Regions from separate parts of the Citrobacter enshiensis genome, predicted to be linked through region 3. Evidence: predicted binding sites of a transcription regulator. Region 3 holds the regulator's gene; each other region holds the start of a gene.

Region 1 (7,441 bases), 1.1 Mb from region 3:
ATATCGTTGCGGATTTGCGCGTGACTCATCAGCGCAAAGATAAAAGTGCCGCCGCAGATGTTTCCGGCAAGTGTTGGGAGGGCGAAGGGCCAAAAAAAGTCGCTCCAGTGTAGTGTACCGTTAAAGACCAGATAGAGGATTTCAACCGATCCGACGACAATGTGGGTGGTGTCGCCCAGCGCGATGAGCCAGGTCATCAGGATGATCACCACGATTTTTGCAGCCCCGGCTGCGGGAAACATCCACACCATGGTGGCAATCAGCCATCCTGAAATGATCGCGTTGGCAAACATTTCTGACGGACTGTTTTTCATCACCGCCATACCGATACTGACAAACGCGTCCCGCGTTTCTTCATCAAATATTGGCATATATTCAAAGGCCCAGGCCGCGATGCCGGTGCCGAGAATATTGCCCAGCAGCACAATTCCCCAGAGTCGCATCAGCAAGCCGATATTACCCGGCGTTGGTTTATGCATGATGGGAAGGACAGCCGTTACCGTATTCTCTGTGAACAGTTGTTGGCGTGCCATGATGACAATGATAAAGCCAAAGGTATAACCGAGGTTCTCGAGTAAAAAACGGCCGGGGACATCGTCCAGCTGAACATGAAAAATCCCTTTTGCCAGTAAAGAGGCTCCCATGGAGAGACCGGCAGCAATTGCCGACCATAGCAGCGCCATGGCGTCGCGCTCCAGTTCCTTTTCGCCATCCTGACGGATGTGCTCATGTATGGCCATTGCCCGCGAGGGGAGGCGGTCTTCGTCCAGCTCAATTTTCTTGCCGCGCTGTTTCTCTTCGCTTTCTACTTCAAGTCCATCGCTGTTCCGATCGATTTTATCGCCGCTGAGCTTGTCCATCGGGTCACCCTGTTATGAGCACGTATAGCTAAAGCGTAGCGACTTTTTATTCACGCAAGAGATACATACTTTGAAATCGCAAAAATGGTAACGTTTGGTTTTTCGCCGTCAGTTAAAATAGAAGCATTACGAGCGTTGCGTTACCAGGCTATGATCAGATCAACGAGATTGGGTATATAGACATCGTTTGACGTGCTGTTACAATCGCTCACACCTAAACAGGCGGATACGGTTTCGTTCCGTCATGGATGGCAATCAGCGATAGCCATAATCAACAGGGAGACATTTATGAAGCTTCGCCTGTCGGCGCTTGCGCTGGGAACCACACTGCTGGTGGGGTGTGCGAGTTCCGGTACAGAACAGCAGGGGCGTTCCGACCCGTTTGAAGGGTTCAACCGCACCATGTACAACTTCAACTTCAATGTGTTGGATCCGTATGTCGTTCGGCCGGTCGCCGTCGCCTGGCGTGACTATGTTCCTCAACCTGCACGAAATGGTCTGAGCAACTTCACCGGCAACCTTGAAGAACCCGCGGTAATGGTGAACTACTTCCTGCAGGGCGATCCGTATCAGGGGATGGTGCATTTCACCCGATTCTTCCTGAACACCCTGTTGGGGATGGGCGGCTTTATTGATGTTGCGGGAATGGCGAATCCGAAACTACAGCGTGCTGAACCTCACCGTTTCGGCAGTACGTTAGGGCACTATGACGTGGGTTACGGGCCGTATATGCAGCTTCCGTTCTACGGTAGCTTCACGCTTCGTGACGACGGCGGTGATATGGCGGATACGCTCTATCCGGTCCTTTCCTGGCTCACCTGGCCGATGTCTATCGGTAAATGGACGGTTGAAGGGATTGAGAGCCGCGCACAGCTTCTCGATTCTGATGGCCTGCTGCGCCAGTCTTCCGACCCCTACATTATGGTGCGTGAAGCGTACTTCCAGCGCCATGATTTCATCGCCAATGGCGGGAAGCTTAAACCTCAGGAAAACCCGAACGCGCAGGCGATTCAGGACGACCTCAAAGATATTGATTCTGAGTGATGGCCTGAGGCCAATAAAAAAGGTGAGCCTGAAGCTCACCTTTTTTTATGTCCGGGACAAACTTAGAACGCGTAGTTAAAGTTGGTACCGAACAGCCAGGCCTTACCTTCAGATTCGAACTGGTATGGGCCTTCGTTGATCGTAACGCTTTGACCGTGCATGTAAGAGACGCCGACATCAATAGAGGCATCTTTATTGAAGGCATAAGTGGTACCTGCGCTCAGCCAGAAACGGTCCTGATCCGGAATAGAGATGGAACGTTTGTCGGCAGGCACTGGGCTATCATCGAACGCGATACCGGTGCGGAACGTCCAGTTATCATCGTAATAATAGGTGGTACCCAACGCGATACGGTAAGCATCTTTAAAGCCTTCATCTTTCTGGAACAGCGTGTCGCCACTGGTCGATGTCGCTTTCAGCTCCTGGAACTGACTCCAGCTGGTGTACGCCAGGCTATAGTGAATCGCCCATTGCGGCGCAACGCGGTTATAACCGGAGATTTCCCACATTTCAGGCAGGTTCAGCGTCAAATAACCTGACTGGGTTGCACCGCCGGTGGCGGTCGGGATGGGGAGACCAAAGCTATTGAGTCCACTGTTCAGATCGCTACTGTAGTTACCTTTGAAGTCGATTTTCACTTCAGAACGGTAGGTTAATGCGTAGCGGTTGTTTTTGTCGACTTCATAAAGGATACCGGCGTTCCAGCCAAAGCCCCACTGATTACCGTTCAGGTGAGCAATATTGGTGTCGCTTGGGATACCGTTTGCTGTCGCTGCTAATTGCTGGCCTTGCGGGGTTTGCCCGGCAGGAGACCGCATAATCTGACCGGCAACCAGTTGACCTAAGTCACCGGCGTAGCGATCAATTTTAGCGCGGGCATAGACGGCATCCAGACCGAGACCAAAGCTCCAGCTTTCATTTAAGCGATATGCGCCGCTTAAATTCAGGTTCATGGTTTCGAGGTCGGTCGTACCGCCAACAGAACCTGCGGTGTAAGTATCGTTAAACTCGGTGGCCAGACCGTAGTTAGAGGTAATAGATGCCCCGATACCAAACTGATCGTTGATTGGCGCAACGAAGTGGACGTTCGGTACCCAGGCGGTTGGCGCGATGTTATCTGCGTCCAGACTGCGACCTGAGGGTGAACGTCCGCTAATATTAACATCAGGATCGATGTACACCGCACCGGCTGAGAACATTGGGCGATCAAACATGGTGATTAACGCAGGGTTACGGCTGACGTTACCCGCGTCGTCTGCGATAGCACCTTCGCCCGAATAGGCCCGGCCAAGGCCAGAGGAAGAAAATTCGTTTAACTGAAAGCCTGCAGACCAGGCCTGTGTGGAGATGATTGCCACTGTGACTGCGAGAGCAGACTTTGTAAACAGGGTTTTCTGGCTCATGACCATAACCTCATTGATTTATTTTTATTCAAACAATGTTACATACCGTAACAGGAGCGCGAAGTGTAGGGTCTGAGGTACGACAGAGAAATCAGACCAGTGGCGTGAGTATAGGTCTGACCAGATGGAATGTTGCAAGTATGTTTATAAGTTTTTTCAATTGTGATCTTAGAAACGCGATCCAGCTGGCAAAACTGAGGGGATACGCACTCACCCGTTTAGGCGATTTTTGTTTTAGATCATTTTTAGGTGTGATTTCCCTCACTTATCCTATTTCACATCATTAACGACTGGAGAGGTGAATGGCGGGAGCGTAAAATGTCCCCAGCGTTTATCTGGCACCTAAGGTGCGAATACAGAGGAAATCTACAATGAGTAAATGCAGTGCTGATGAAACCCCGGTTTGCTGCTGTATGGATGTTGGTACCATTATGGACAACTCCGACTGCACCGCGTCGTACAGCCGAGTGTTCGCGAACCGCGCGCAGGCTGAAGAAACGCTGGCTGCGTTGACGGAGAAAGCGCGTAGCGTGGAATCCGAACCTTGCCAAATCACCTCCACTTTTACTGAAGAGTCTGAAGGTGTGCGTCTGGATATCGATTTTGTCTTCGCTTGTGAAGCTGAAACGCTGATCTTCCAGCTGGGCTTGCGTTAATCCCCACCTTTCAAACACCCTTGTCAAATACTGGCAGGGGTGTTTTCGTAACGCTATGTAACTATTCATTGTGCCATAGCTCGCACTTTCTTATGTCTCCCCTTGGCTAAATGTAAAAAATTGGTTAAGACTGTGATCAGGTCAGACCACTTAAAATATTTTTTACAGGGGAGTGCTATGAGTCAGGCTTTACCACTGGTCACCCGTCAGGGCGATCGTATTGCCATTGTCAGCGGTTTACGTACACCGTTTGCCCGGCAGGCTACTGCATTTCATGGCATTCCCGCCGTTGATTTGGGGAAAATGGTGGTAGGTGAACTGCTGGCGCGCAGTGAAATACCCTCCGACGCGATTGAACAACTGGTTTTTGGCCAGGTTGTACAAATGCCTGAAGCGCCAAACATCGCGCGCGAAATCGTGCTGGGTACCGGGATGAACGTTCATACGGACGCCTACAGCGTGAGCCGGGCCTGTGCGACCAGTTTTCAGGCGGTGGCGAATGTGGCCGAGAGCCTGATAACGGGCACTATTCGCGCCGGTATCGCCGGGGGGGCCGACTCTTCCTCCGTGTTGCCCATTGGTGTGAGCAAAAAGCTGGCGCGCGTGCTGGTGGACGTCAATAAAGCCAGAACGACCGGTCAGCGACTCAAACTCTTTTCCCGCCTGCGTTTACGCGACCTGATGCCGGTTCCTCCTGCCGTGGCGGAATATTCGACGGGGCTGCGGATGGGGGATACCGCCGAACAAATGGCGAAAACGTATGGTATTACCCGTGAACAGCAGGATGCGCTGGCGCATCGTTCTCACCAGCGTGCCGCTCAGGCCTGGGCCGAAGGTAAGTTAGCGGATGAAGTCATGACCACCTGGGCACCACCCTTTAACGATCCTTTCTCCGAAGACAATAATATTCGCGGTAACTCTACGCTGGCTGATTACGCCAAACTGCGTCCAGCGTTCGACAAAAAGCACGGTACTGTGACGGCGGCTAACAGCACACCGCTGACGGACGGTGCGGCTGCCGTTATTTTAATGACGGAATCTCGCGCTCGGGAACTGGGACTGGTCCCGCTGGGTTATCTGCGCAGCTACGCCTTTACCGCCATCGATGTGTGGCAGGACATGTTATTGGGTCCCGCATGGTCTACACCGCTGGCGCTGGAGCGTGCTGGATTAACAATGGCTGATTTGACGCTCATTGATATGCATGAAGCCTTTGCCGCGCAGACGTTGGCCAATATTCAACTGCTTGGCAGCGAACGTTTTGCCCGTGACGTTTTGGGGCGGGCGCATGCCACCGGTGAGGTGGATGACAGTAAATTCAACGTGTTGGGCGGGTCGATTGCCTATGGTCACCCGTTTGCCGCCACGGGCGCACGCATGATCACCCAGACATTACACGAGTTACGGCGCCGGGGCGGGGGCTTCGGTTTAGTCACTGCTTGCGCGGCGGGTGGTCTGGGTGCGGCAATGGTTCTGGAGGCGGAATAATGGAAATGACATCGGCTTTTACGCTTAACGTGCGTCTGGATAATGTCGCCGTCGTTTCCATGGACGTCCCCGGCGAAAAGATGAACACCTTAAAAGCGGCATTTGCGACGCAGGTTCGCGCCATTCTGAAACAAATCCGTGAAAACAAAGCATTGCGCGGCGTGGTGTTCATTTCCGCAAAGCCAGATAATTTTATTGCTGGCGCCGATATCAATATGATTGGCCATTGCCGCAGCGCTCAGGAGGCTGAAACCCTCGCACGTCAGGGCCAGCAGATAATGTCTGAGATTAACGCGTTGCCGATCCCGGTCATTGCCGCCATTCATGGTGCGTGTCTGGGCGGGGGGCTTGAGATGGCGCTGGCCTGCCACCACCGCATCTGTACCGATGATGCAAAAACAGTCCTGGGCCTGCCGGAAGTACAGCTTGGGCTGTTGCCGGGTTCGGGCGGCACACAGCGACTGCCGCGTCTGGTCGGGGTGAGTACAGCGCTGGATATGATCCTCACCGGTAAGCAACTGCGCGCCAAACAGGCGCTGAAGGCGGGGCTGGTGGATGAGGTTGTCCCCTATTCCATTTTGCTGGAAGCCGCTGTTGAGTTAGCCAAACAGGATCGGTCATCTCATCGTGAATTACCGGTTCGTGAACGCATTCTTGCAGGTCCGCTGGGGCGTGCACTGTTATTTCGTATGGTCAGGAAACAGACGGAGCAGAAAACTCAGGGTAACTATCCGGCCACCGACCGTATTCTGGAGGTGATCGAAACCGGGCTGGCGCAGGGGAGCAGCAGCGGTTATGACGCTGAAGCCCGTGCGTTTGGTGAACTGGCGATGACGTCGGAGTCAAAAGCCTTACGTAATATCTTCTTTGCCAGCACAGAGGTGAAAAAAGACCCAGGCAGCGACGTGCAACCCGGCTCACTCGAAAGCGTAGGGATCCTTGGCGGTGGATTAATGGGCGGCGGAATTGCTTATGTTACGGCCTGTAAAGGCGGCTTGCCAGTTCGCATCAAAGACATTAATACGAATGGAATCAACCACGCGCTGAAGTACACCTGGGATCAACTTGAAACGAAAGTGCGCCGCCGCCATATCAAGGCAGGCGAACGTGACAAACAGCTAGCGCTAATTTCGGGCTCTATCGATTATCGCGGTTTCTCTCATCGGGATCTGGTTATTGAGGCTGTGTTTGAAGATCTGTTGTTAAAACAACGGATGGTGGAGGAAGTTGAGCAGAATTGCGCCCCTCACACGATTTTTGCGTCTAACACCTCATCTTTACCGATTGGGGATATTGCAGCAAAGGCTCTCAGACCGGAGCAGGTGATCGGTATGCACTTCTTCAGTCCGGTAGAAAAAATGCCGCTGGTTGAGGTAATCCCGCATGCGACCACCTCTGCGCAGACAATTGCGACAACCGTTAAACTGGCGAAAAAACAGGGCAAAACGCCCATTGTGGTTAGCGATAAAGCGGGTTTCTACGTCAACCGTATTCTTGCTCCCTATATCAACGAGGCAATACGTCTGCTGACCGAAGGGGAACGTGTCGAACATATTGACGCCGCGTTAGTAAAGTTTGGTTTTCCAGTAGGCCCAATCCAACTTTTGGATGAGGTCGGAATCGACACAGGCACTAAAATTATACCTGTACTGGAGGCGGCTTACGGAGCACGGTTTAGCGCGCCTGCAAATGTTGTTGCTTCAATTTTGAATGATGATCGCAAAGGTAGAAAAAATGGCCGGGGTTTCTATCTTTATGGTGCAAAAGGGCGTAAAAGCAAAAAACGAGTCGACCCTGCAATTTATACGCTTATTGGCGTGCAAGGGCAGACAAGGCTTTCCGCGCAGCAGATTGCTGAACGTTGTGTAATGTTAATGCTCAATGAGGCGGCACGCTGTTTCGATGAGCAGGTTATCCGTAGCGCCCGGGATGGCGATATCGGCGCTGTTTTCGGTATTGGTTTTCCGCCATTTCTTGGCGGCCCGTTCCG
Region 2 (7,441 bases), 1.7 Mb from region 3:
CTGGGGGCGAACGGTAAGGTTAACATCGCCATTGTGGGTGGTGGCGCAACCGGCGTTGAGCTCTCGGCAGAACTGCATAATGCGGTGAAACAACTGCACAGTTACGGCTACAAAGGGCTGACCAACGAAGCGCTGAATGTGACGCTGGTTGAGGCCGGAGAACGCATTCTGCCAGCACTGCCGCCGCGTATTTCTGGCGCAGCGCATAGCGAATTGACCAAGCTGGGTGTTCGTGTGTTGACGCAGACGATGGTGACCAGTGCTGATGAAGGCGGACTTCACACCAAAGATGGCGAATACATTGAAGCCGATCTGATGGTGTGGGCGGCAGGCATCAAAGCGCCAGACTTTATGAAAGATATCGGCGGTCTGGAAACCAACCGTATCAATCAACTGGTGGTGGAACCGACCCTGCAGACTACGCGTGACCCTGACGTGTATGCCATTGGCGACTGTGCATCCTGTGCGCGTCCGGAAGGGGGCTTTGTGCCGCCACGTGCTCAGGCAGCACACCAGATGGCGTCCTGTGCAATGAACAATATCCTGGCGCAGATGAACGGCAAACCGCTGAAAGCGTACCAGTACAAAGATCACGGCTCTTTGGTTTCGCTGTCCAACTTCTCTACTGTGGGGAGTCTGATGGGGAATCTGACGCGCGGATCAATGATGGTGGAAGGGCGCATCGCCCGCTTCGTTTATGTTTCGCTGTATCGTATGCACCAGATTGCGTTGCACGGCTACTTTAAAACCGGGTTGATGATGCTGGTTGGCAGCATTAACCGTGTGATTCGCCCACGTCTGAAACTGCATTAATGATCCCTCTACTCACCGGCCATATGTGCCGGTGAGTTTTTACAGAAAATCCTCCCATCTGTTAACACCGTTCATTTAAGCCAATGAATGAGGGGAAACACCGGGATTTGGTTCCCGGAGGGACGCCAAACCCGGTGGTCGCCCCGGATATCCCGGTTTTAAACTAACGGCGTTATCCCGCCAGTCCTTGTTATGCGCTTCGGAGTACTCCGAATCCTCCTGTTTCGCCGCTCAAACCCCTACTTTTCATCCGTTGTCTGATTTGCTTACTCCTCCACCCGTTGCAAAATTGTTACTAATAGCAAAAAAGGAGGAGTTCCCGTGAATAAATCAATGTTGGCGGGTATCGGGATTGGCGTAGCGGCTGCGCTGGGCGTCGCGGCTGTCGCCGGTCTTAATGTCTTAGAACGTGGCCCGCAGTATGCTCAGGTTGTTTCTGCAACACCGATTAAGGAATCGGTTAAAATCCCACGTCAGGAGTGCCATAACGTCACGGTCACGCACCGTAAACCCGTACAGGATGAAAACCGTGTCGCCGGTTCCGTACTTGGCGCGGTTGCCGGGGGGGTTATTGGTCATCAGTTTGGCGGTGGACGTGGTAAAGATGTGGCTACGGTGGTGGGTGCGCTGGGCGGCGGTTATGCAGGTAACCAGATCCAGGGCCTCAATGCAGAACAATGACACCTACACCTCAACCCAGCAGCGTTGCAAAACGGTGTATGACAAGTCTGAAAAAATGTTGGGTTATGATGTCACTTACAAAATTGGTGACCAGCAGGGCAAGATTCGCATGGACAAAGATCCGCGTGCGCAGATCCCTCTGGATAATAACGGCCAGCTCATTTTGACTAACAAAGCGTAAAAATAGCTCTACTCTGCACACTTGCCCCTCATTCGCTCAGGCTGAGGGGCTTTTTTATGTCTGCGATGACCATCAGGAATGGGCGATTGAGTGAATTCGATACGCCCAGCTCCGACAGACTATTTCAGCAGCTCAGCCACAGTTTTAGCGTGGTGTGCGTGATCTGCCATTAGCGTCCTCAAATGTTGCGCCTTTCGCGGGCGCCTTATCGACATCCCCTGCAATATACAGTTCAGATATTCCGCCAGACTCTGCGGATTGCAGTGCGCCGGAATCTCGCCCCGTTCTTGTCGTTGACGGAGGAATTGGGTCAGTGTCTGTTCCTGCATCGCATGGCGTGATTTGACCGTATGCGCAATATCACGAAGAAGAGGCTGCCAGCGTCGCGGAGGTATTAATCATAAAGCATCCGGCGGGAGTCTCTTTGCTGGTAAAGCAGGTCGCAACGGCGGTTGAAATAATCTTCGAGCGCCGATTCAACACTTTTTTCTTCGCAGAAAAGCTGAGCCTCGTGCTTTGCGGCAAAACGGCTAATGTAGCGATCCAGCACGGCGCGAAATAACCCTTCCTTATTGGTAATATCCGCATACAGCGTCGGCGCTTTCGCACCGGTTGCTTCTACGAGGTCGGAGAGCGATGTCGCTTCATAGCCATGTTGCCAGAAGAGTGTCATGGCCTTATCAAGCGCGGCTTCCCTGTCGAACACTTTTGGTCGGCCACGGCTTTTTTTTGCGCAACTTGTCGGGGTAGTTGTCATGGTGCCGTTGTACCTGGTTGGGTTTGTTGAACAACCATTATAAAAATAAACCCGCTCAGTCTCCAGCGTATTCAGAATAAAAATAATTTAATCTTACTGCTCTGAAAAATAAGATATTTATAATTAAACTAACGACCATTATAAAAATACATTGACGTGTGACCTGGATCACATCTATGATTTACCTATCGATCGTTAAGTTAATGCTAACGACATCATTCATCTGCTACAGGTCACTATCATGAAAAACGTAAAAACCCTTATCGCTGCCGCTGTTCTGAGGCTCAACTTTCATTTGCCAGCCTTTGCGGCCGTTGAAGTTCAGGCTACGCCCTGCCGGTCAACAAAAGTGGGCACCATCTCTGCGAATGCAGGGACTAACCTGGGTTCTCTGGAAGATCAACTGGCGCAGAAAGCGGATGAGATGGGGGCGAAATCCTTCCGTATTACTTCCGTTACCGGTCCTAACACTCTTCACGGAACGGCGGTTATTTACAAATAAGCATGACTCCCTCATCAATGCTCTCTTTAATTGCCACAAAAAAACCCGCGATGTTTGCGGGGTTTTTTATATGCTGAGTCTCTACATCGCCTGTGGTGTGGCATCCTGATGGCGGGTGACATCCACCGGCATACCGGAACGCACTTCCATAACATGCTCCATGACCGCCGCGTCCGTCTGCGCTGAGCTTTAAACGCCTGCATTGCGCTGTTCAGGTTAATGGGCAATACCTGCGGGTCATCGTTCAGATTCTTCGCAACGGCTGATGCACTTCCACCCAGACGCACACCTCCCGGTTCTACAGAGGCTTTGATTGGCGTATTGATGATATTCACTTTTGTCCCTGGCGTAACCTGGCGGAACAATGTCTCAATATCACCGTCACGTAAGCGAATACACCCTGAGCTGACGCGCATGCCTATACCAAAATTCGGCATTGGTGCCATGCAGGCAGAATAAACCCCGCGTAGGCGGCTAAGCGAATCGCATGATGCCCCATAGGATTATCCGGTCCGGCAGGGACCACGGCAGGGAGGTCAACGCCTTGCGCTTTGTAACGGGCGCGAATATTCGCCGTTGGAGTCCAGGTCGGGTTGGCGCGTTTGTCAGAGACGGTTGTCACCATCGTTGGCGTCAGCGTATCACCGCCTAGCTGACCGATGCCGATCGGGTAGACGGTGACCGCGTTTTTCCCCGGCGGGTAATAGTACAGACGTAACTCCGCCAGATTGATCACGATCCCTTCGCGCGGCGCATCTGGCAGGATAGTTTGCAAAGGGATGGTCAGCACGCTACCCGCGCGTGGAACGTAAGGATCAACGCCCGGGTTGGCCTGTAACAGCGCCAGAAAACCGACATTGTATTTCTTCGCGATCGATTCCAGCGAGCCGCCGTTGTTTTCAACGACGTGAAATTTGTTTTCGCCCACCAGGTTGCTGCCCGCCGGAGGCAGTGGCCAGGTGTTCGCTTTGGCAGGCAGCGCAACCGCCACGGTCGCGGCGAGGGCAAAAAATGCCAGCCAGCGAGAAAAACGTATGTGTAATCTCATCACTATAAATCCATGTAAATCACAGGGTTATTGTTGCGATAACGTAAACGAGGATTATGACGGCTGGCTATGTCGGGAAGTGCAGGGAAATGCAAAGAGTTTGTAAATCCTGCGCCGGGTGAAGATTGACCTCACCCGGAGCAGTTATTACGCGACGGCGTTTTCTTCCAGTTGCCGCATGAACTGACGTACCCACTCAATGCGGGTTTTACGTTCACCCAGTTCCTGAATAAATTTCAGTCGGGTTGGCCCGTCCAGACGGAAGTGCTGCGGTTGTTTCTGCAACAGACCGATAAGCCAGACGGGGTTGACGTGGTTTTTCTCCGCGAACTCGATGATGCCGCCTTTCTCGTTGCCTTCCAGCTTTTTAATGCCGAGTTTTTTGCGCCTGCTGGCGCAGACGGGCAATCTCCAGCAGCGTGCGGGCGGGATCAGGCAACAGACCAAAACGGTCGATCAGTTCAACTTTTATCTCTTCCAGTTCGTTTTCGCTTTTCGCACTGGCGATACGCTTGTAGAACGAGAGACGGGTGTTCACATCCGGGATAAAATCATCCGGCAACAGCGATGGCATACGCAGTTCGACTTCCGTCTGTTGGCTGGTAAGGTCTTCCAGCGACGGTTCGCGCCCGGCTTTCAGCGCATCGACGGCGTTTTCCAGCAATTCCATATACAGCGAGAAACCGATGGTTTCCATTGAGCCGCTCTGATCTTCGCCGAGTAATTCCCCCGCGCCACGAATTTCGAGATCGTGCGTTGCCAGCGCGAAGCCCGCCCCCAGATCCTCAAGCGACGCGATAGCCTCAAGGCGTTTTTGCGCATCGGTAGTCATGGCTTTTGGATGCGGCGTCAGCAGCCAGGCATACGCCTGATGGTGCGAGCGACCAACACGGCCACGCAACTGATGCAATTGCGCCAGACCGAAATGATCGGCGCGTTCGATAATGATGGTATTGGCGGTGGGAATGTCGATCCCGGTTTCGATAATCGTGGTGCACACCAGGACGTTAAAGCGCTGATGGTGGAAGTCATTCATCACGCGTTCCAACTCGCGTTCGCGCATCTGTCCGTGACCAATCGCGATACGGGCTTCGGGCACCAGTTCCGCCAGCCGGTCCGCCGCTTTCTGAATATTCTCCACATCGTTGTACAGGTAGTACACCTGGCCTCCACGCAGCACCTCACGCAGGATCGCTTCACGCACCACCAGGCTGTCGTATTCACGGACAAAGGTTTTGACCGCCAGACGACGAGCGGGCGGGGTGGCGATAATAGAGAGATCGCGCATACCGCTCATCGCCATATTCAGCGTACGCGGGATCGGCGTCGCCGTCAGCGTCAGAATGTCCACGTCGGCGCGCATGGCTTTGATGCGCTCTTTGTGGCGGACACCAAAACGGTGCTCTTCGTCGACAATCAGCAGGCCTAAATCTTTCAGTTTTACATCGCTTTGCAGCAGTTTGTGGGTGCCGATCAAAATATTCGATCTTACCTCGGCGACCTGCTCAAGGATTTGCGTCTGCTCTTTGGCGCTACGAAAGCGAGAGAGCATCTCAATACGCACCGGCCAGTTGGCAAAGCGATCGCGGAAGTTGTCGAAATGCTGCTGGGCAAGCAGGGTGGTCGGCACCAGTACCGCCACCTGTTTGTGGTTTTCCACCGCCAGAAACGCGGCGCGCATGGCCACTTCGGTTTTACCAAAACCGACATCACCGCAGACTAAACGGTCCATCGCCAGCGGCTGGCACATATCACTGAGGACCGCATTGATGGCCTGCGCCTGGTCAGGCGTGGTTTCAAACGGGAAGCTGTCGCAGAATAACTGGTATTGCTCACGATCGTGCTTAAAGGCGAAGCCCTGTTTAGCCGCGCGTTGGGCATAAATATCCAGTAATTCTGCCGCCACATCGCGCACTTTTTCCGCCGCTTTCTGCCGGGCGCGCGACCACGCGTCGCCGCCCAGTTTATGCAGCGGCGCATTGTCCTCCGCACCGCCTGCGTAACGGCTGATCAGGTGCAGCGACGAGACCGGTACATACAATTTGGCGTCATTGGCGTAGGTGAGCATCAGATATTCAGCGGTGATGCCGCCGGCTTCCAGCGTGGTCATCCCGGCATAGCGACCGACGCCATGCTCAAGGTGGACGACAGGCTGACCCGGATGCAACTCGGCCAGGTTGCGGATGAGCGTATCCGGGTTGATGGTCCGGCGGGTATCCTGACGACGCCGCGCGACGCGTTCACCGAGCAGATCGCTTTCGCAGATCAGCGCCAGATTACGCTGCGTGTCGATAAATCCATGTTCCGCAGCGCCAATCATCAGGTAACGGCCCGAATCGCTTCGCTTCATCCAGACGTAAAATTCGTTTAGGCGCAATTTTGATGCGGGCAAGCAGTTCACCGAGAGCTTCCCGGCGACCTTCGCTTTCTACGGAGAAAATAACCGGACCGGTAAAGGCTTCCAGGAACTTACGCAGGGCATCCAGCGGGGCTTTTTGCTGCGCCTGCACCGCCAGGTCGGGAAGTTTCTGGAAACCCAGATTGGTATTGGCGGCTTTATCCGGAAGATGTTCGGTTTTGAGCTGTACGCGGGGCCAACGTTTAAGCTCGGAAAAAAGTTCATCAACGCGTAGCCAGAGCGATTCCGGCGGTAAAAGCGGGCGCATTGGATCAATGCCGCGATTTTCGAAACGTGACAGGGTATCGGCCTGGAAGCGCTCTGCGCTGTTTTCCAGGTTCCCCGGTGTTCACCAGTAGCGTATTCGCCGGAAAGTAACTAAACAACGGCGGCAGCGGCTCGCTGAAGAACAGCGGCTGCCAGTATTCGATTCCCGCCGGTAACGTGCCTTTGCTGACCTGCTGATAAATATGTTCAGGATCGCGTTTCACCTCAAAGGTATCGCGCCACTGGCTACGGAACAGCTCAATGGCCGCTTTGTCCGTCGGGAATTCGTGCGCAGGCAGCAGGTTAATCGCCTCAACTTCTTCCAGCGTACGTTGGGTGTCGGTGTCGAACAGACGCAGGCTGTCTATCTCATCATCAAAGAAATCGAGGCGGTAAGGCTGCTCGCTGCCCATTGGGAACAGATCCAGTAACGCGCCGCGGGTGGCGTATTCTCCGTGCTCCATAACCTGATCAACATGACGATATCCGGCGCTCTCCAGTTGTGCGCGTAAGCATCGCGCGACAATCGCTGGCCCCTTTTTCATCACCAGCGCGTGACCATGCAGATAATTGTGCGGGCAGACGCGCTGCATCAGGGTATTGACCGGCACGATCAGTACGCCGCGTTGCATCGACGGCAACTGATACAGGGTAGAGAGACGCGAGGAGATGATCTCCTGGTGCGGCGAAAAACTGTCCGTAGGGGAGCGTTTCCAGTCCTGCCAGATTCATCCACCATCTGATCGGTGAACTGGCCAATTTCATCATGCAGACGCAGGGCGTTCTGCATATCC
Region 3 (7,441 bases):
TCGGGCATGTTTGAAGAGACGGGGGAAAGTGCGGCGACAGGAACGCGTAAAGCCCGTCTCTGGCGGCGAAAACCCGGGGTGGACATCCATCTTTTCTCACGTAACCTCCTGACTGACTAAGCGTAAAATCACATATTGGCTAACCTGCCAGCCGTGTGCGCGGTATAGTTATTCTTCCCGATGATTAATTGCTCTGGTGCTATGGTTGAAATCACCCCCACAGAAATGACCCCGACCGACGCTGATTCGTATGAGTTCCGCCCGATGCGCGGCATCAGCAATCGCCATCTGCAAACGATGCTCCCACGACTGATCCGCCGTAAAGTGCAGTTCAGCCCACACTGGCAACGCCTGGAATTACCCGATGGCGATTTTGTCGATCTGGCATGGAGTGAAGATCCGCATCAGGCGAAACACAAACCGCGTCTGGTGGTGTTTCATGGTCTTGAAGGTAGTCTGAACAGCCCGTATGCCCACGGACTCATCGAGGCCGCACAAAAGCGTGGATGGCTGGGTGTCGTGATGCACTTTCGCGGTTGCAGCGGCGAACCCAATCGCCTGAATCGCATTTATCACTCCGGGGAGACGGAAGACGGCACCTGGTTTTTACAGTGGTTACAACGCGAGTTTGGTCGTGTTCCCACCGCTGCGGTTGGCTATTCACTCGGCGGCAATATGCTGGCCTGTCTGCTGGCGAAAGAAGGTCGGGATATTCCGATCGATGCGGCAGTGATTGTCTCCGCGCCTTTCGTGCTTGAAGCCTGCAGCTATCACATGGAAAAAGGCTTTTCGCGCGTTTACCAGCGCTATCTGCTCAATCTGCTCAAAGCCAACGCGTCACGCAAACTGGCGGCCTATCCCGGCACGCTCCCTGTCAACCTGGCGCAGCTAAAAGCAATACGGCGTATCCGCGATTTTGATGATCTTATTACCGCCAAAATTCACGGTTTTGCTGATGCGATAGACTATTATCGTCAATGTAGCGCCATGCCGTTGCTCAATCAGATCGCCAAACCCACGCTGATTATTCACGCGAAAGACGATCCGTTTATGGACAGTCATGTGATCCCGAACCCCGAGAATCTGCCGCCGCAGGTTGAGTATCAGTTAACCGAGCATGGCGGGCACGTCGGCTTTATCGGCGGGACGCTGCGCCGCCCGGAAATGTGGCTTGAATCGCGCATCCCTGACTGGCTCACCACGTATCTGGAAGCATAATCATGATGATCCCCTGGCAGGAGTTGTCCGCTGAAACGCTGGATAACCTGATTGAAAGCTTTGTATTGCGCGAAGGCACCGATTATGGTGAACATGAGCGTTCGCTTGCGCAAAAAGTCGCCGACGTCAAACGTCAACTACAGCGCGGCGAGGCCGTTCTGGTGTGGTCTGAACTCCACGAAACGGTCAACATCATGCCCAGAAAACAGTTGCACGAGTAATCCGCCGCTGAGGGCCGACTATACTAAAACGAGTGTTTATTCATGGAGTTGTTATGTCTGCCAAACATCCGGTGATTGCGGTAACAGGGTCCAGCGGCGCGGGGACCACCACCACCAGCCTCGCGTTCCGTAAAATTTTTGCACAGTTAAATCTGCGCGCCGCCGAGGTGGAAGGCGACAGCTTTCATCGCTATACCCGCCCGGAAATGGACATGGCGATCCGCAAAGCGCGGGACGCCGGGCGACATATCAGTTATTTCGGCCCCGAAGCTAATGATTTTGGTCTGCTGGAACAAACGTTCAGCGAATACGGACAAGCGGGCAAAGGCCAGTCGCGGAAATATCTGCATACCTACGATGAAGCAGTACCGTGGAATCAGGTGCCGGGAACCTTTACGCCATGGCAACCCTTGCCCGAACCGACCGACGTCCTGTTCTATGAAGGGCTGCACGGCGGCGTAGTGACGCCGCACCATAACGTTGCGCGCCATGTGGATTTGCTGGTTGGCGTAGTACCGATCGTTAACCTGGAGTGGATACAGAAACTGATCCGCGACACTGGCGAACGTGGGCACTCCCGCGAAGCGGTGATGGATTCGGTGGTCCGTTCCATGGATGATTACATCAACTTTATCACCCCGCAGTTCTCCCGTACGCATATTAACTTCCAGCGCGTGCCCACTGTGGACACCTCGAATCCCTTCGCGGCAAAAGGCATCCCGTCATTAGACGAAAGCTTTGTCGTTATTCATTTTCGCAATCTGGAAGGGATCGATTTCCCCTGGTTACTGGCGATGCTTCAGGGCTCATTTATTTCACACATCAATACATTAGTCGTGCCGGGCGGCAAAATGGGACTGGCAATGGAGTTGATCATGCTGCCGCTGGTTCAGCGACTGATGGAAGGCAAAAAAATCGAATAATATGCAGCGTTGCCGGATAAGCGTCACGCCCTCCGGCAACGTGAGATCACGCGGCAATCACTTCATATGAATGCGTGATATTCACCGCTTTTTCCAGCATTAACGCAACGGAACAATATTTTTCTGCAGAAAGATCAACAGCTCGCGAAACGGCGGCATCTTTCAGTTCATTGCCGGTCACAATAAAATGCAGATTGATATGCGTAAACAGACGCGGCGCCTCTTCACGACGCTCAGAAGTGAGCTTCACTTCGCAGTTGGTCACGTCCTGGCGTCCCTTTTGCAAAATAGACACCACATCAATCGCACTGCAGCCACCCGCGGCCATTAACACCATTTCCATCGGACTCGGCGCTTTATCACCGGAGTTACCATCCATCAAAATCTGGTGGCCGGAAGCAGACTCTCCCAGGAAGGTTAACCCTTCGACCCATTTCACACGCGCTTGCATATTTCGTAACTCCAATGTTTCAATTTTCCTGACAGATTACGCGGACATAACAAATCTCGCAATGGAAGGCGACCTGCATCATGCTGAAGCGAGACACCAGGAGACACACGGCGAAAGCTATGCTAAAACAGTCAGGATGCTACAGTAATACATTGACGTACTGCATGTATGCAGAGGACATCACATTACAGGCTGCAGTACATTTTTAGCAGCCCCCTTCCCTGGCAGCGGGAAGCATATTTTGGCAACCCCAGAGACAGCGTCGTTTTCTGGCTCTGGAGACAGCTTATAACAGAGGATAACCGCGCATGGTGCTTGGCAAACCGCAAACAGACCCGACTCTCGAATGGTTCTTGTCTCATTGCCACATTCATAAGTACCCGTCGAAGAGCACGCTGATTCACCAGGGTGAAAAAGCAGAAACGTTGTACTACATCGTTAAAGGCTCAGTGGCAGTGCTGATTAAAGACGAAGAAGGGAAAGAGATGATCCTTTCTTATCTGAATCAGGGCGATTTCATTGGCGAATTAGGCCTGTTTGAAGAAGGCCAGGAACGCAGTGCATGGGTACGTGCAAAAACGGCCTGTGAAGTCGCTGAAATCTCCTACAAAAAATTTCGCCAACTGATCCAGGTAAACCCGGATATTCTGATGCGCCTGTCTTCCCAGATGGCTCGTCGCCTGCAAGTTACGTCCGAAAAAGTCGGCAACCTTGCCTTCCTCGACGTAACCGGTCGTATCGCTCAGACTCTGCTGAACCTGGCGAAACAACCCGATGCGATGACTCACCCGGACGGCATGCAAATCAAAATCACCCGTCAGGAGATCGGTCAGATCGTTGGCTGTTCTCGCGAAACCGTTGGTCGTATTCTGAAAATGCTGGAAGATCAGAACCTGATCTCAGCGCACGGTAAGACCATCGTCGTCTACGGCACTCGTTAACCCCGTCGAAATAGCGCATTACCCTGTAATGCGCCATTTTTGTTGGCACCGATGTGGCGAAGACTGATCTATCATCCTGAAATCAACTACGCACTGCGGCAAACGCTGGTGCTGTGTTTGCCTGTGGCGATTGGTCTTATCATTGGTCAGTTGCATCTGGGATTGCTCTTTTCTCTCGTTCCCGCCTGCTGCAACATTGCCGGGCTTGATACCCCCCACAAACGCTTTTTCAAACGCTTAGTCATTGGCGCATCGCTGTTTGCCGGATGCAGCCTGGTCATGCAGCTACTGCTCGCGCAAGCAATACCGCTGCCGCTGATTCTGACGGGGTTAACGCTGATTCTTGGCGTGACGGCGGAACTCAGCGCCTTGCATGCCCGACTCCTGCCGGCTTCGCTTATCGCCGCCATTTTCACGCTAAGCCTGGCCGGTAACATGCCCGTCTGGGAACCGTTGCTGATCTATGCCCTGGGCACCCTGTGGTACGGGCTTTTTAACTGGTTTTGGTTCTGGCTCTGGCGTGAACAACCGCTACGCGAGTCGCTCAGTTTGTTGTACCGCGAGCTGGCCGACTACTGCGAAGCCAAATACAGCCTGCTCACCCAGCACGCCGATCCTGAAAAAGCGCTGCCGCCCTTGTTGGTACGCCAACAGAAAGCGGTGGATCTCATCACCCAGTGTTACCAGCAAATGCACATGCTGTCGGCGCATCACAATAATGAATATAAACGCCTGCTGCGGGCCTTCCAGGAAGCGCTGGACTTACAGGAACATATCTCCGTCAGCCTGCATCAGCCGGAAGAGGTGCAAAAGCTGGTCGAACGCAGCCATGCAGAGCAGGTGATTCGCTGGAACGCGCAAACGGTCGCTGCGCGCTTACGCATCCTGGCGGATGATATTCTGTATCACCGCCTGCCGACTCGCTTTTCCATGGAAAAGCAGATTGGCGCGCTCGAGAAAATTGCCAACCAGCATCCCGATAACCCGGTGGGTCAGTTCTGTTACTGGCACTTTAGCCGCATTGCCCGCGTATTGCGGACCCAACGCCCGCTGTATGCCCGTGACCTGATGGCGGATAAACAGCGTCGACTCCCGCTGATCCCGGCGCTAAAAAACTATCTGTCATTCAAATCGCCCGCACTGCGAAATGCCGGGCGCATCAGCGTCATGCTGAGTATCGCCAGTCTGATGGGGAGCGCGTTACATCTGCCAAAACCGTACTGGATCCTGATGACGGTTCTGTTTGTAACGCAAAACGGCTACGGTGCGACGCGGGTTCGCATACTGCACCGTTCGGCGGGCACGCTGGTCGGGTTGGTGATTGCGGGCGTGACGCTACACTTCCACATCCCCGAAGGCTTCACACTGGCGGGCATGCTGGTCATTACGCTGGTGAGCTATCTGATCATTCGTAAAAACTACGGCTGGGCAACGGTCGGGTTTACGGTCACTGCGGTGTATACCCTGCAATTGCTGACGTTAAACGGCGAGCAGTACATTGTGCCGCGGTTTATTGACACGGTGATTGGCTGCCTGATCGCGTTTGGCGGGACGGTCTGGCTCTGGCCGCAGTGGCAGAGCGGTCTGTTGCGCAAAAACGCCCACGACGCGCTGGAAGCCGACCAGGAAGCTATACGCCTGATCCTCAGCGACAATCCACAGGCAACGCCGCTCGCGTATCAGCGTATGCGTGTCAATCAGGCGCACAACACGCTGTACAACTCGCTGAATCAGTCCATGCAGGAACCCGGATTTAACGCGCACTATCTGGCAGATATGAAACTGTGGGTGACGCACAGCCAGTTTATTGTCGAGCACATCAATGCGATGACAACGCTGGCGCGGGAACATACGATGCTGACGCCAGACCTTGCGCAACGCTATCTGGAATCGTGTGAAATTGCGCTCCAGCGCTGCCAGCAGCGTCTGGAGTATGACGGACCGGGCAGCTCTGGCGATGTGAATATTCTGGAAGCGCCAGAGATGCTCTCCCATGGGCCATTAAGTACCCTGGAACAACACCTGCAGCGCATACTGGGCCACCTGAACACCATGCACACCATTTCGTCGGTCGCCTGGCGTCAACGGCCTCACCACGGGATCTGGCTCAGCCGTCGGTTACGGGATATTAAGAGCTAACGACTTTCGCGACGGCCTGCGCGAAACGCTGCATTCCCTCATCGATATCCGCCTCTTCCACCACCAGCGAGGGGGCGAAGCGCATCACATCCGGACCGGCATTCAGCACCATCACACCTGCACTCGCTCCCGCATAAAGAAACTCACGCGCTCGTCCCTGATATTGCGGCTTCAACTCTGCCCCAATCAGCAGTCCCATCCCACGAATGTCGCTGAAAACATCGTACTGCTCGTCAATTTTCTGCAAATGCTGAACAAATTTCTGCCGTTTCGTCTGAATGCCGTCCAGCACGTCTGGCGTGTTAATAATATCGAACGCAGCGCCAGCAACCGCGCAGGCCAGCGGGTTACCACCGTAGGTGGAACCGTGAGAACCGACGTGAAACGCACAGGCAATCTCCTGCGTGGTCAGCATGGCGCTCACCGGGAAACCGCCGCCAAGCGCCTTGGCGCTGGTCAGAATATCCGGTGTCACGCCATAGTGCATATATGCAAACAGGGAGCCAGTACGCCCCATGCCGCACTGCACCTCATCAAAGACCAGCAATGCCTGATGCTGGTCACACAACTCGCGCAGTCCTTTCAGGAACTCGGGCGTTGCCGCCGTTAATCCCCCTTCCCCCTGGATGGGCTCCACCACCACCGCGCAGGTGTGGTCATCCATCACGGCTTTCACCGCATGCAGATCGTTAAAGGGAACATGGACGATGTCGGCCGGTTTCGGCCCAAAACCATCGGAATACTTCGGCTGGCCGCCAACCGTTACGGTGAACAGTGAGCGACCGTGAAACGCGTTATGGAAGGCGATGATTTTGGTTTTGAACGGACTGTGACGCACGCAGGCGTAGTGACGCGCCAGTTTGAAGGCCGTCTCGTTCGCTTCTGTGCCAGAGTTCATGAACAGCACGCGTTCTGCAAACGTCGCGTCGATAAGCTTACGCCCCAGCCGTAGCGCCGGTTCATTCGTAAAGACGTTACTGGTGTGCCACAACGTTTCGCCCTGGGTTTTCAGCGCCTCAACCAGCGCCGGATGACAATGCCCCAGCGCCGTCACTGCAATCCCGCCAGCAAAATCAACGTATTCCTTTCCCTGTTGATCCCAGACGCGGCTTCCTTTGCCTTTTACCGGAATAAATTCTGCCGGTGCATAAATCGGCAGGATAACTTCATCAAAAGTCGCGCGCGTAATTGCAGTTTGTTCAGTTGCCATCTTATGACCACCCAGTTATGCAGGAATTAATGTGAAATTATAATCACAAAATATGCATAAAAAATCATTAGATAGCAACCACAAATCAGCGCTGGAGGAAATTTGCCAGTAGCCGATGCCCCTGTTCGCTGAGAATGCTTTCCGGATGAAACTGTACGCCTTCCAGATCCCATTCCCGATGACGAATGCCCATAATTTCCTGGGTTTCACTCCAGGCGGTGACGTCAAAACAGACGGGAAGCGTGGCTGGGTCAATCACCAGAGAATGGTAACGCGTCACGCGTAATGGATTCGACAATCCCAGGAAAACACCCTGACCGGTATGGGTTATCGGCGAG

What was found. The regulator CRP, encoded in region 3, controls carbon source genes, mostly activating them, when cyclic AMP is high. The targets are predictions, from matches to a motif close to ATGTGANNNNNNTCACAT.
Region 1: a site for CRP is predicted at 3,557-3,574, ahead of P2W74_RS07130 (YfcZ/YiiS family protein). Genes of this name have one in related genera too.
Region 2: a site for CRP is predicted at 2,589-2,606, ahead of bhsA (multiple stress resistance protein BhsA). Genes of this name have one in related genera too.

The regions. Positions count from the first base shown of each region.
Region 1 is NZ_CP119862.1:1,472,769-1,480,209, forward strand. It holds gene P2W74_RS07115 (formate/nitrite transporter family protein) at 1-860, opposite strand, end outside; gene mlaA (phospholipid-binding lipoprotein MlaA) at 1,149-1,904, shown strand; gene fadL (long-chain fatty acid transporter FadL) at 1,967-3,307, opposite strand; gene P2W74_RS07130 (YfcZ/YiiS family protein) at 3,679-3,963, shown strand; gene fadI (acetyl-CoA C-acyltransferase FadI) at 4,141-5,451, shown strand; gene fadJ (fatty acid oxidation complex subunit alpha FadJ) at 5,451-7,441, shown strand, end outside.
Region 2 is NZ_CP119862.1:2,073,685-2,081,125, forward strand. It holds partial or broken gene ndh (NADH-quinone dehydrogenase) at 1-813, shown strand, start outside; partial or broken gene P2W74_RS10095 (glycine zipper 2TM domain-containing protein) at 1,135-1,675, shown strand; partial or broken gene P2W74_RS10100 (TetR/AcrR family transcriptional regulator) at 1,800-2,432, opposite strand; gene bhsA (multiple stress resistance protein BhsA) at 2,674-2,934, shown strand; partial or broken gene ldtC (L,D-transpeptidase LdtC) at 3,016-3,982, opposite strand; partial or broken gene mfd (transcription-repair coupling factor) at 4,130-7,441, opposite strand, start outside.
Region 3 is NZ_CP119862.1:366,090-373,530, reverse strand. It holds gene P2W74_RS01680 (NUDIX hydrolase) at 1-120, shown strand, start outside; partial or broken gene P2W74_RS01675 (hydrolase) at 156-1,218, shown strand; gene P2W74_RS01670 (YheU family protein) at 1,221-1,439, shown strand; gene P2W74_RS01665 (phosphoribulokinase) at 1,493-2,362, shown strand; gene P2W74_RS01660 (OsmC family protein) at 2,409-2,813, opposite strand; gene crp (cAMP-activated global transcriptional regulator CRP) at 3,122-3,754, shown strand; gene P2W74_RS01650 (YccS/YhfK family putative transporter) at 3,806-5,893, shown strand; gene argD (bifunctional acetylornithine/succinyldiaminopimelate transaminase) at 5,883-7,103, opposite strand; gene pabA (aminodeoxychorismate synthase component 2) at 7,189-7,441, opposite strand, start outside.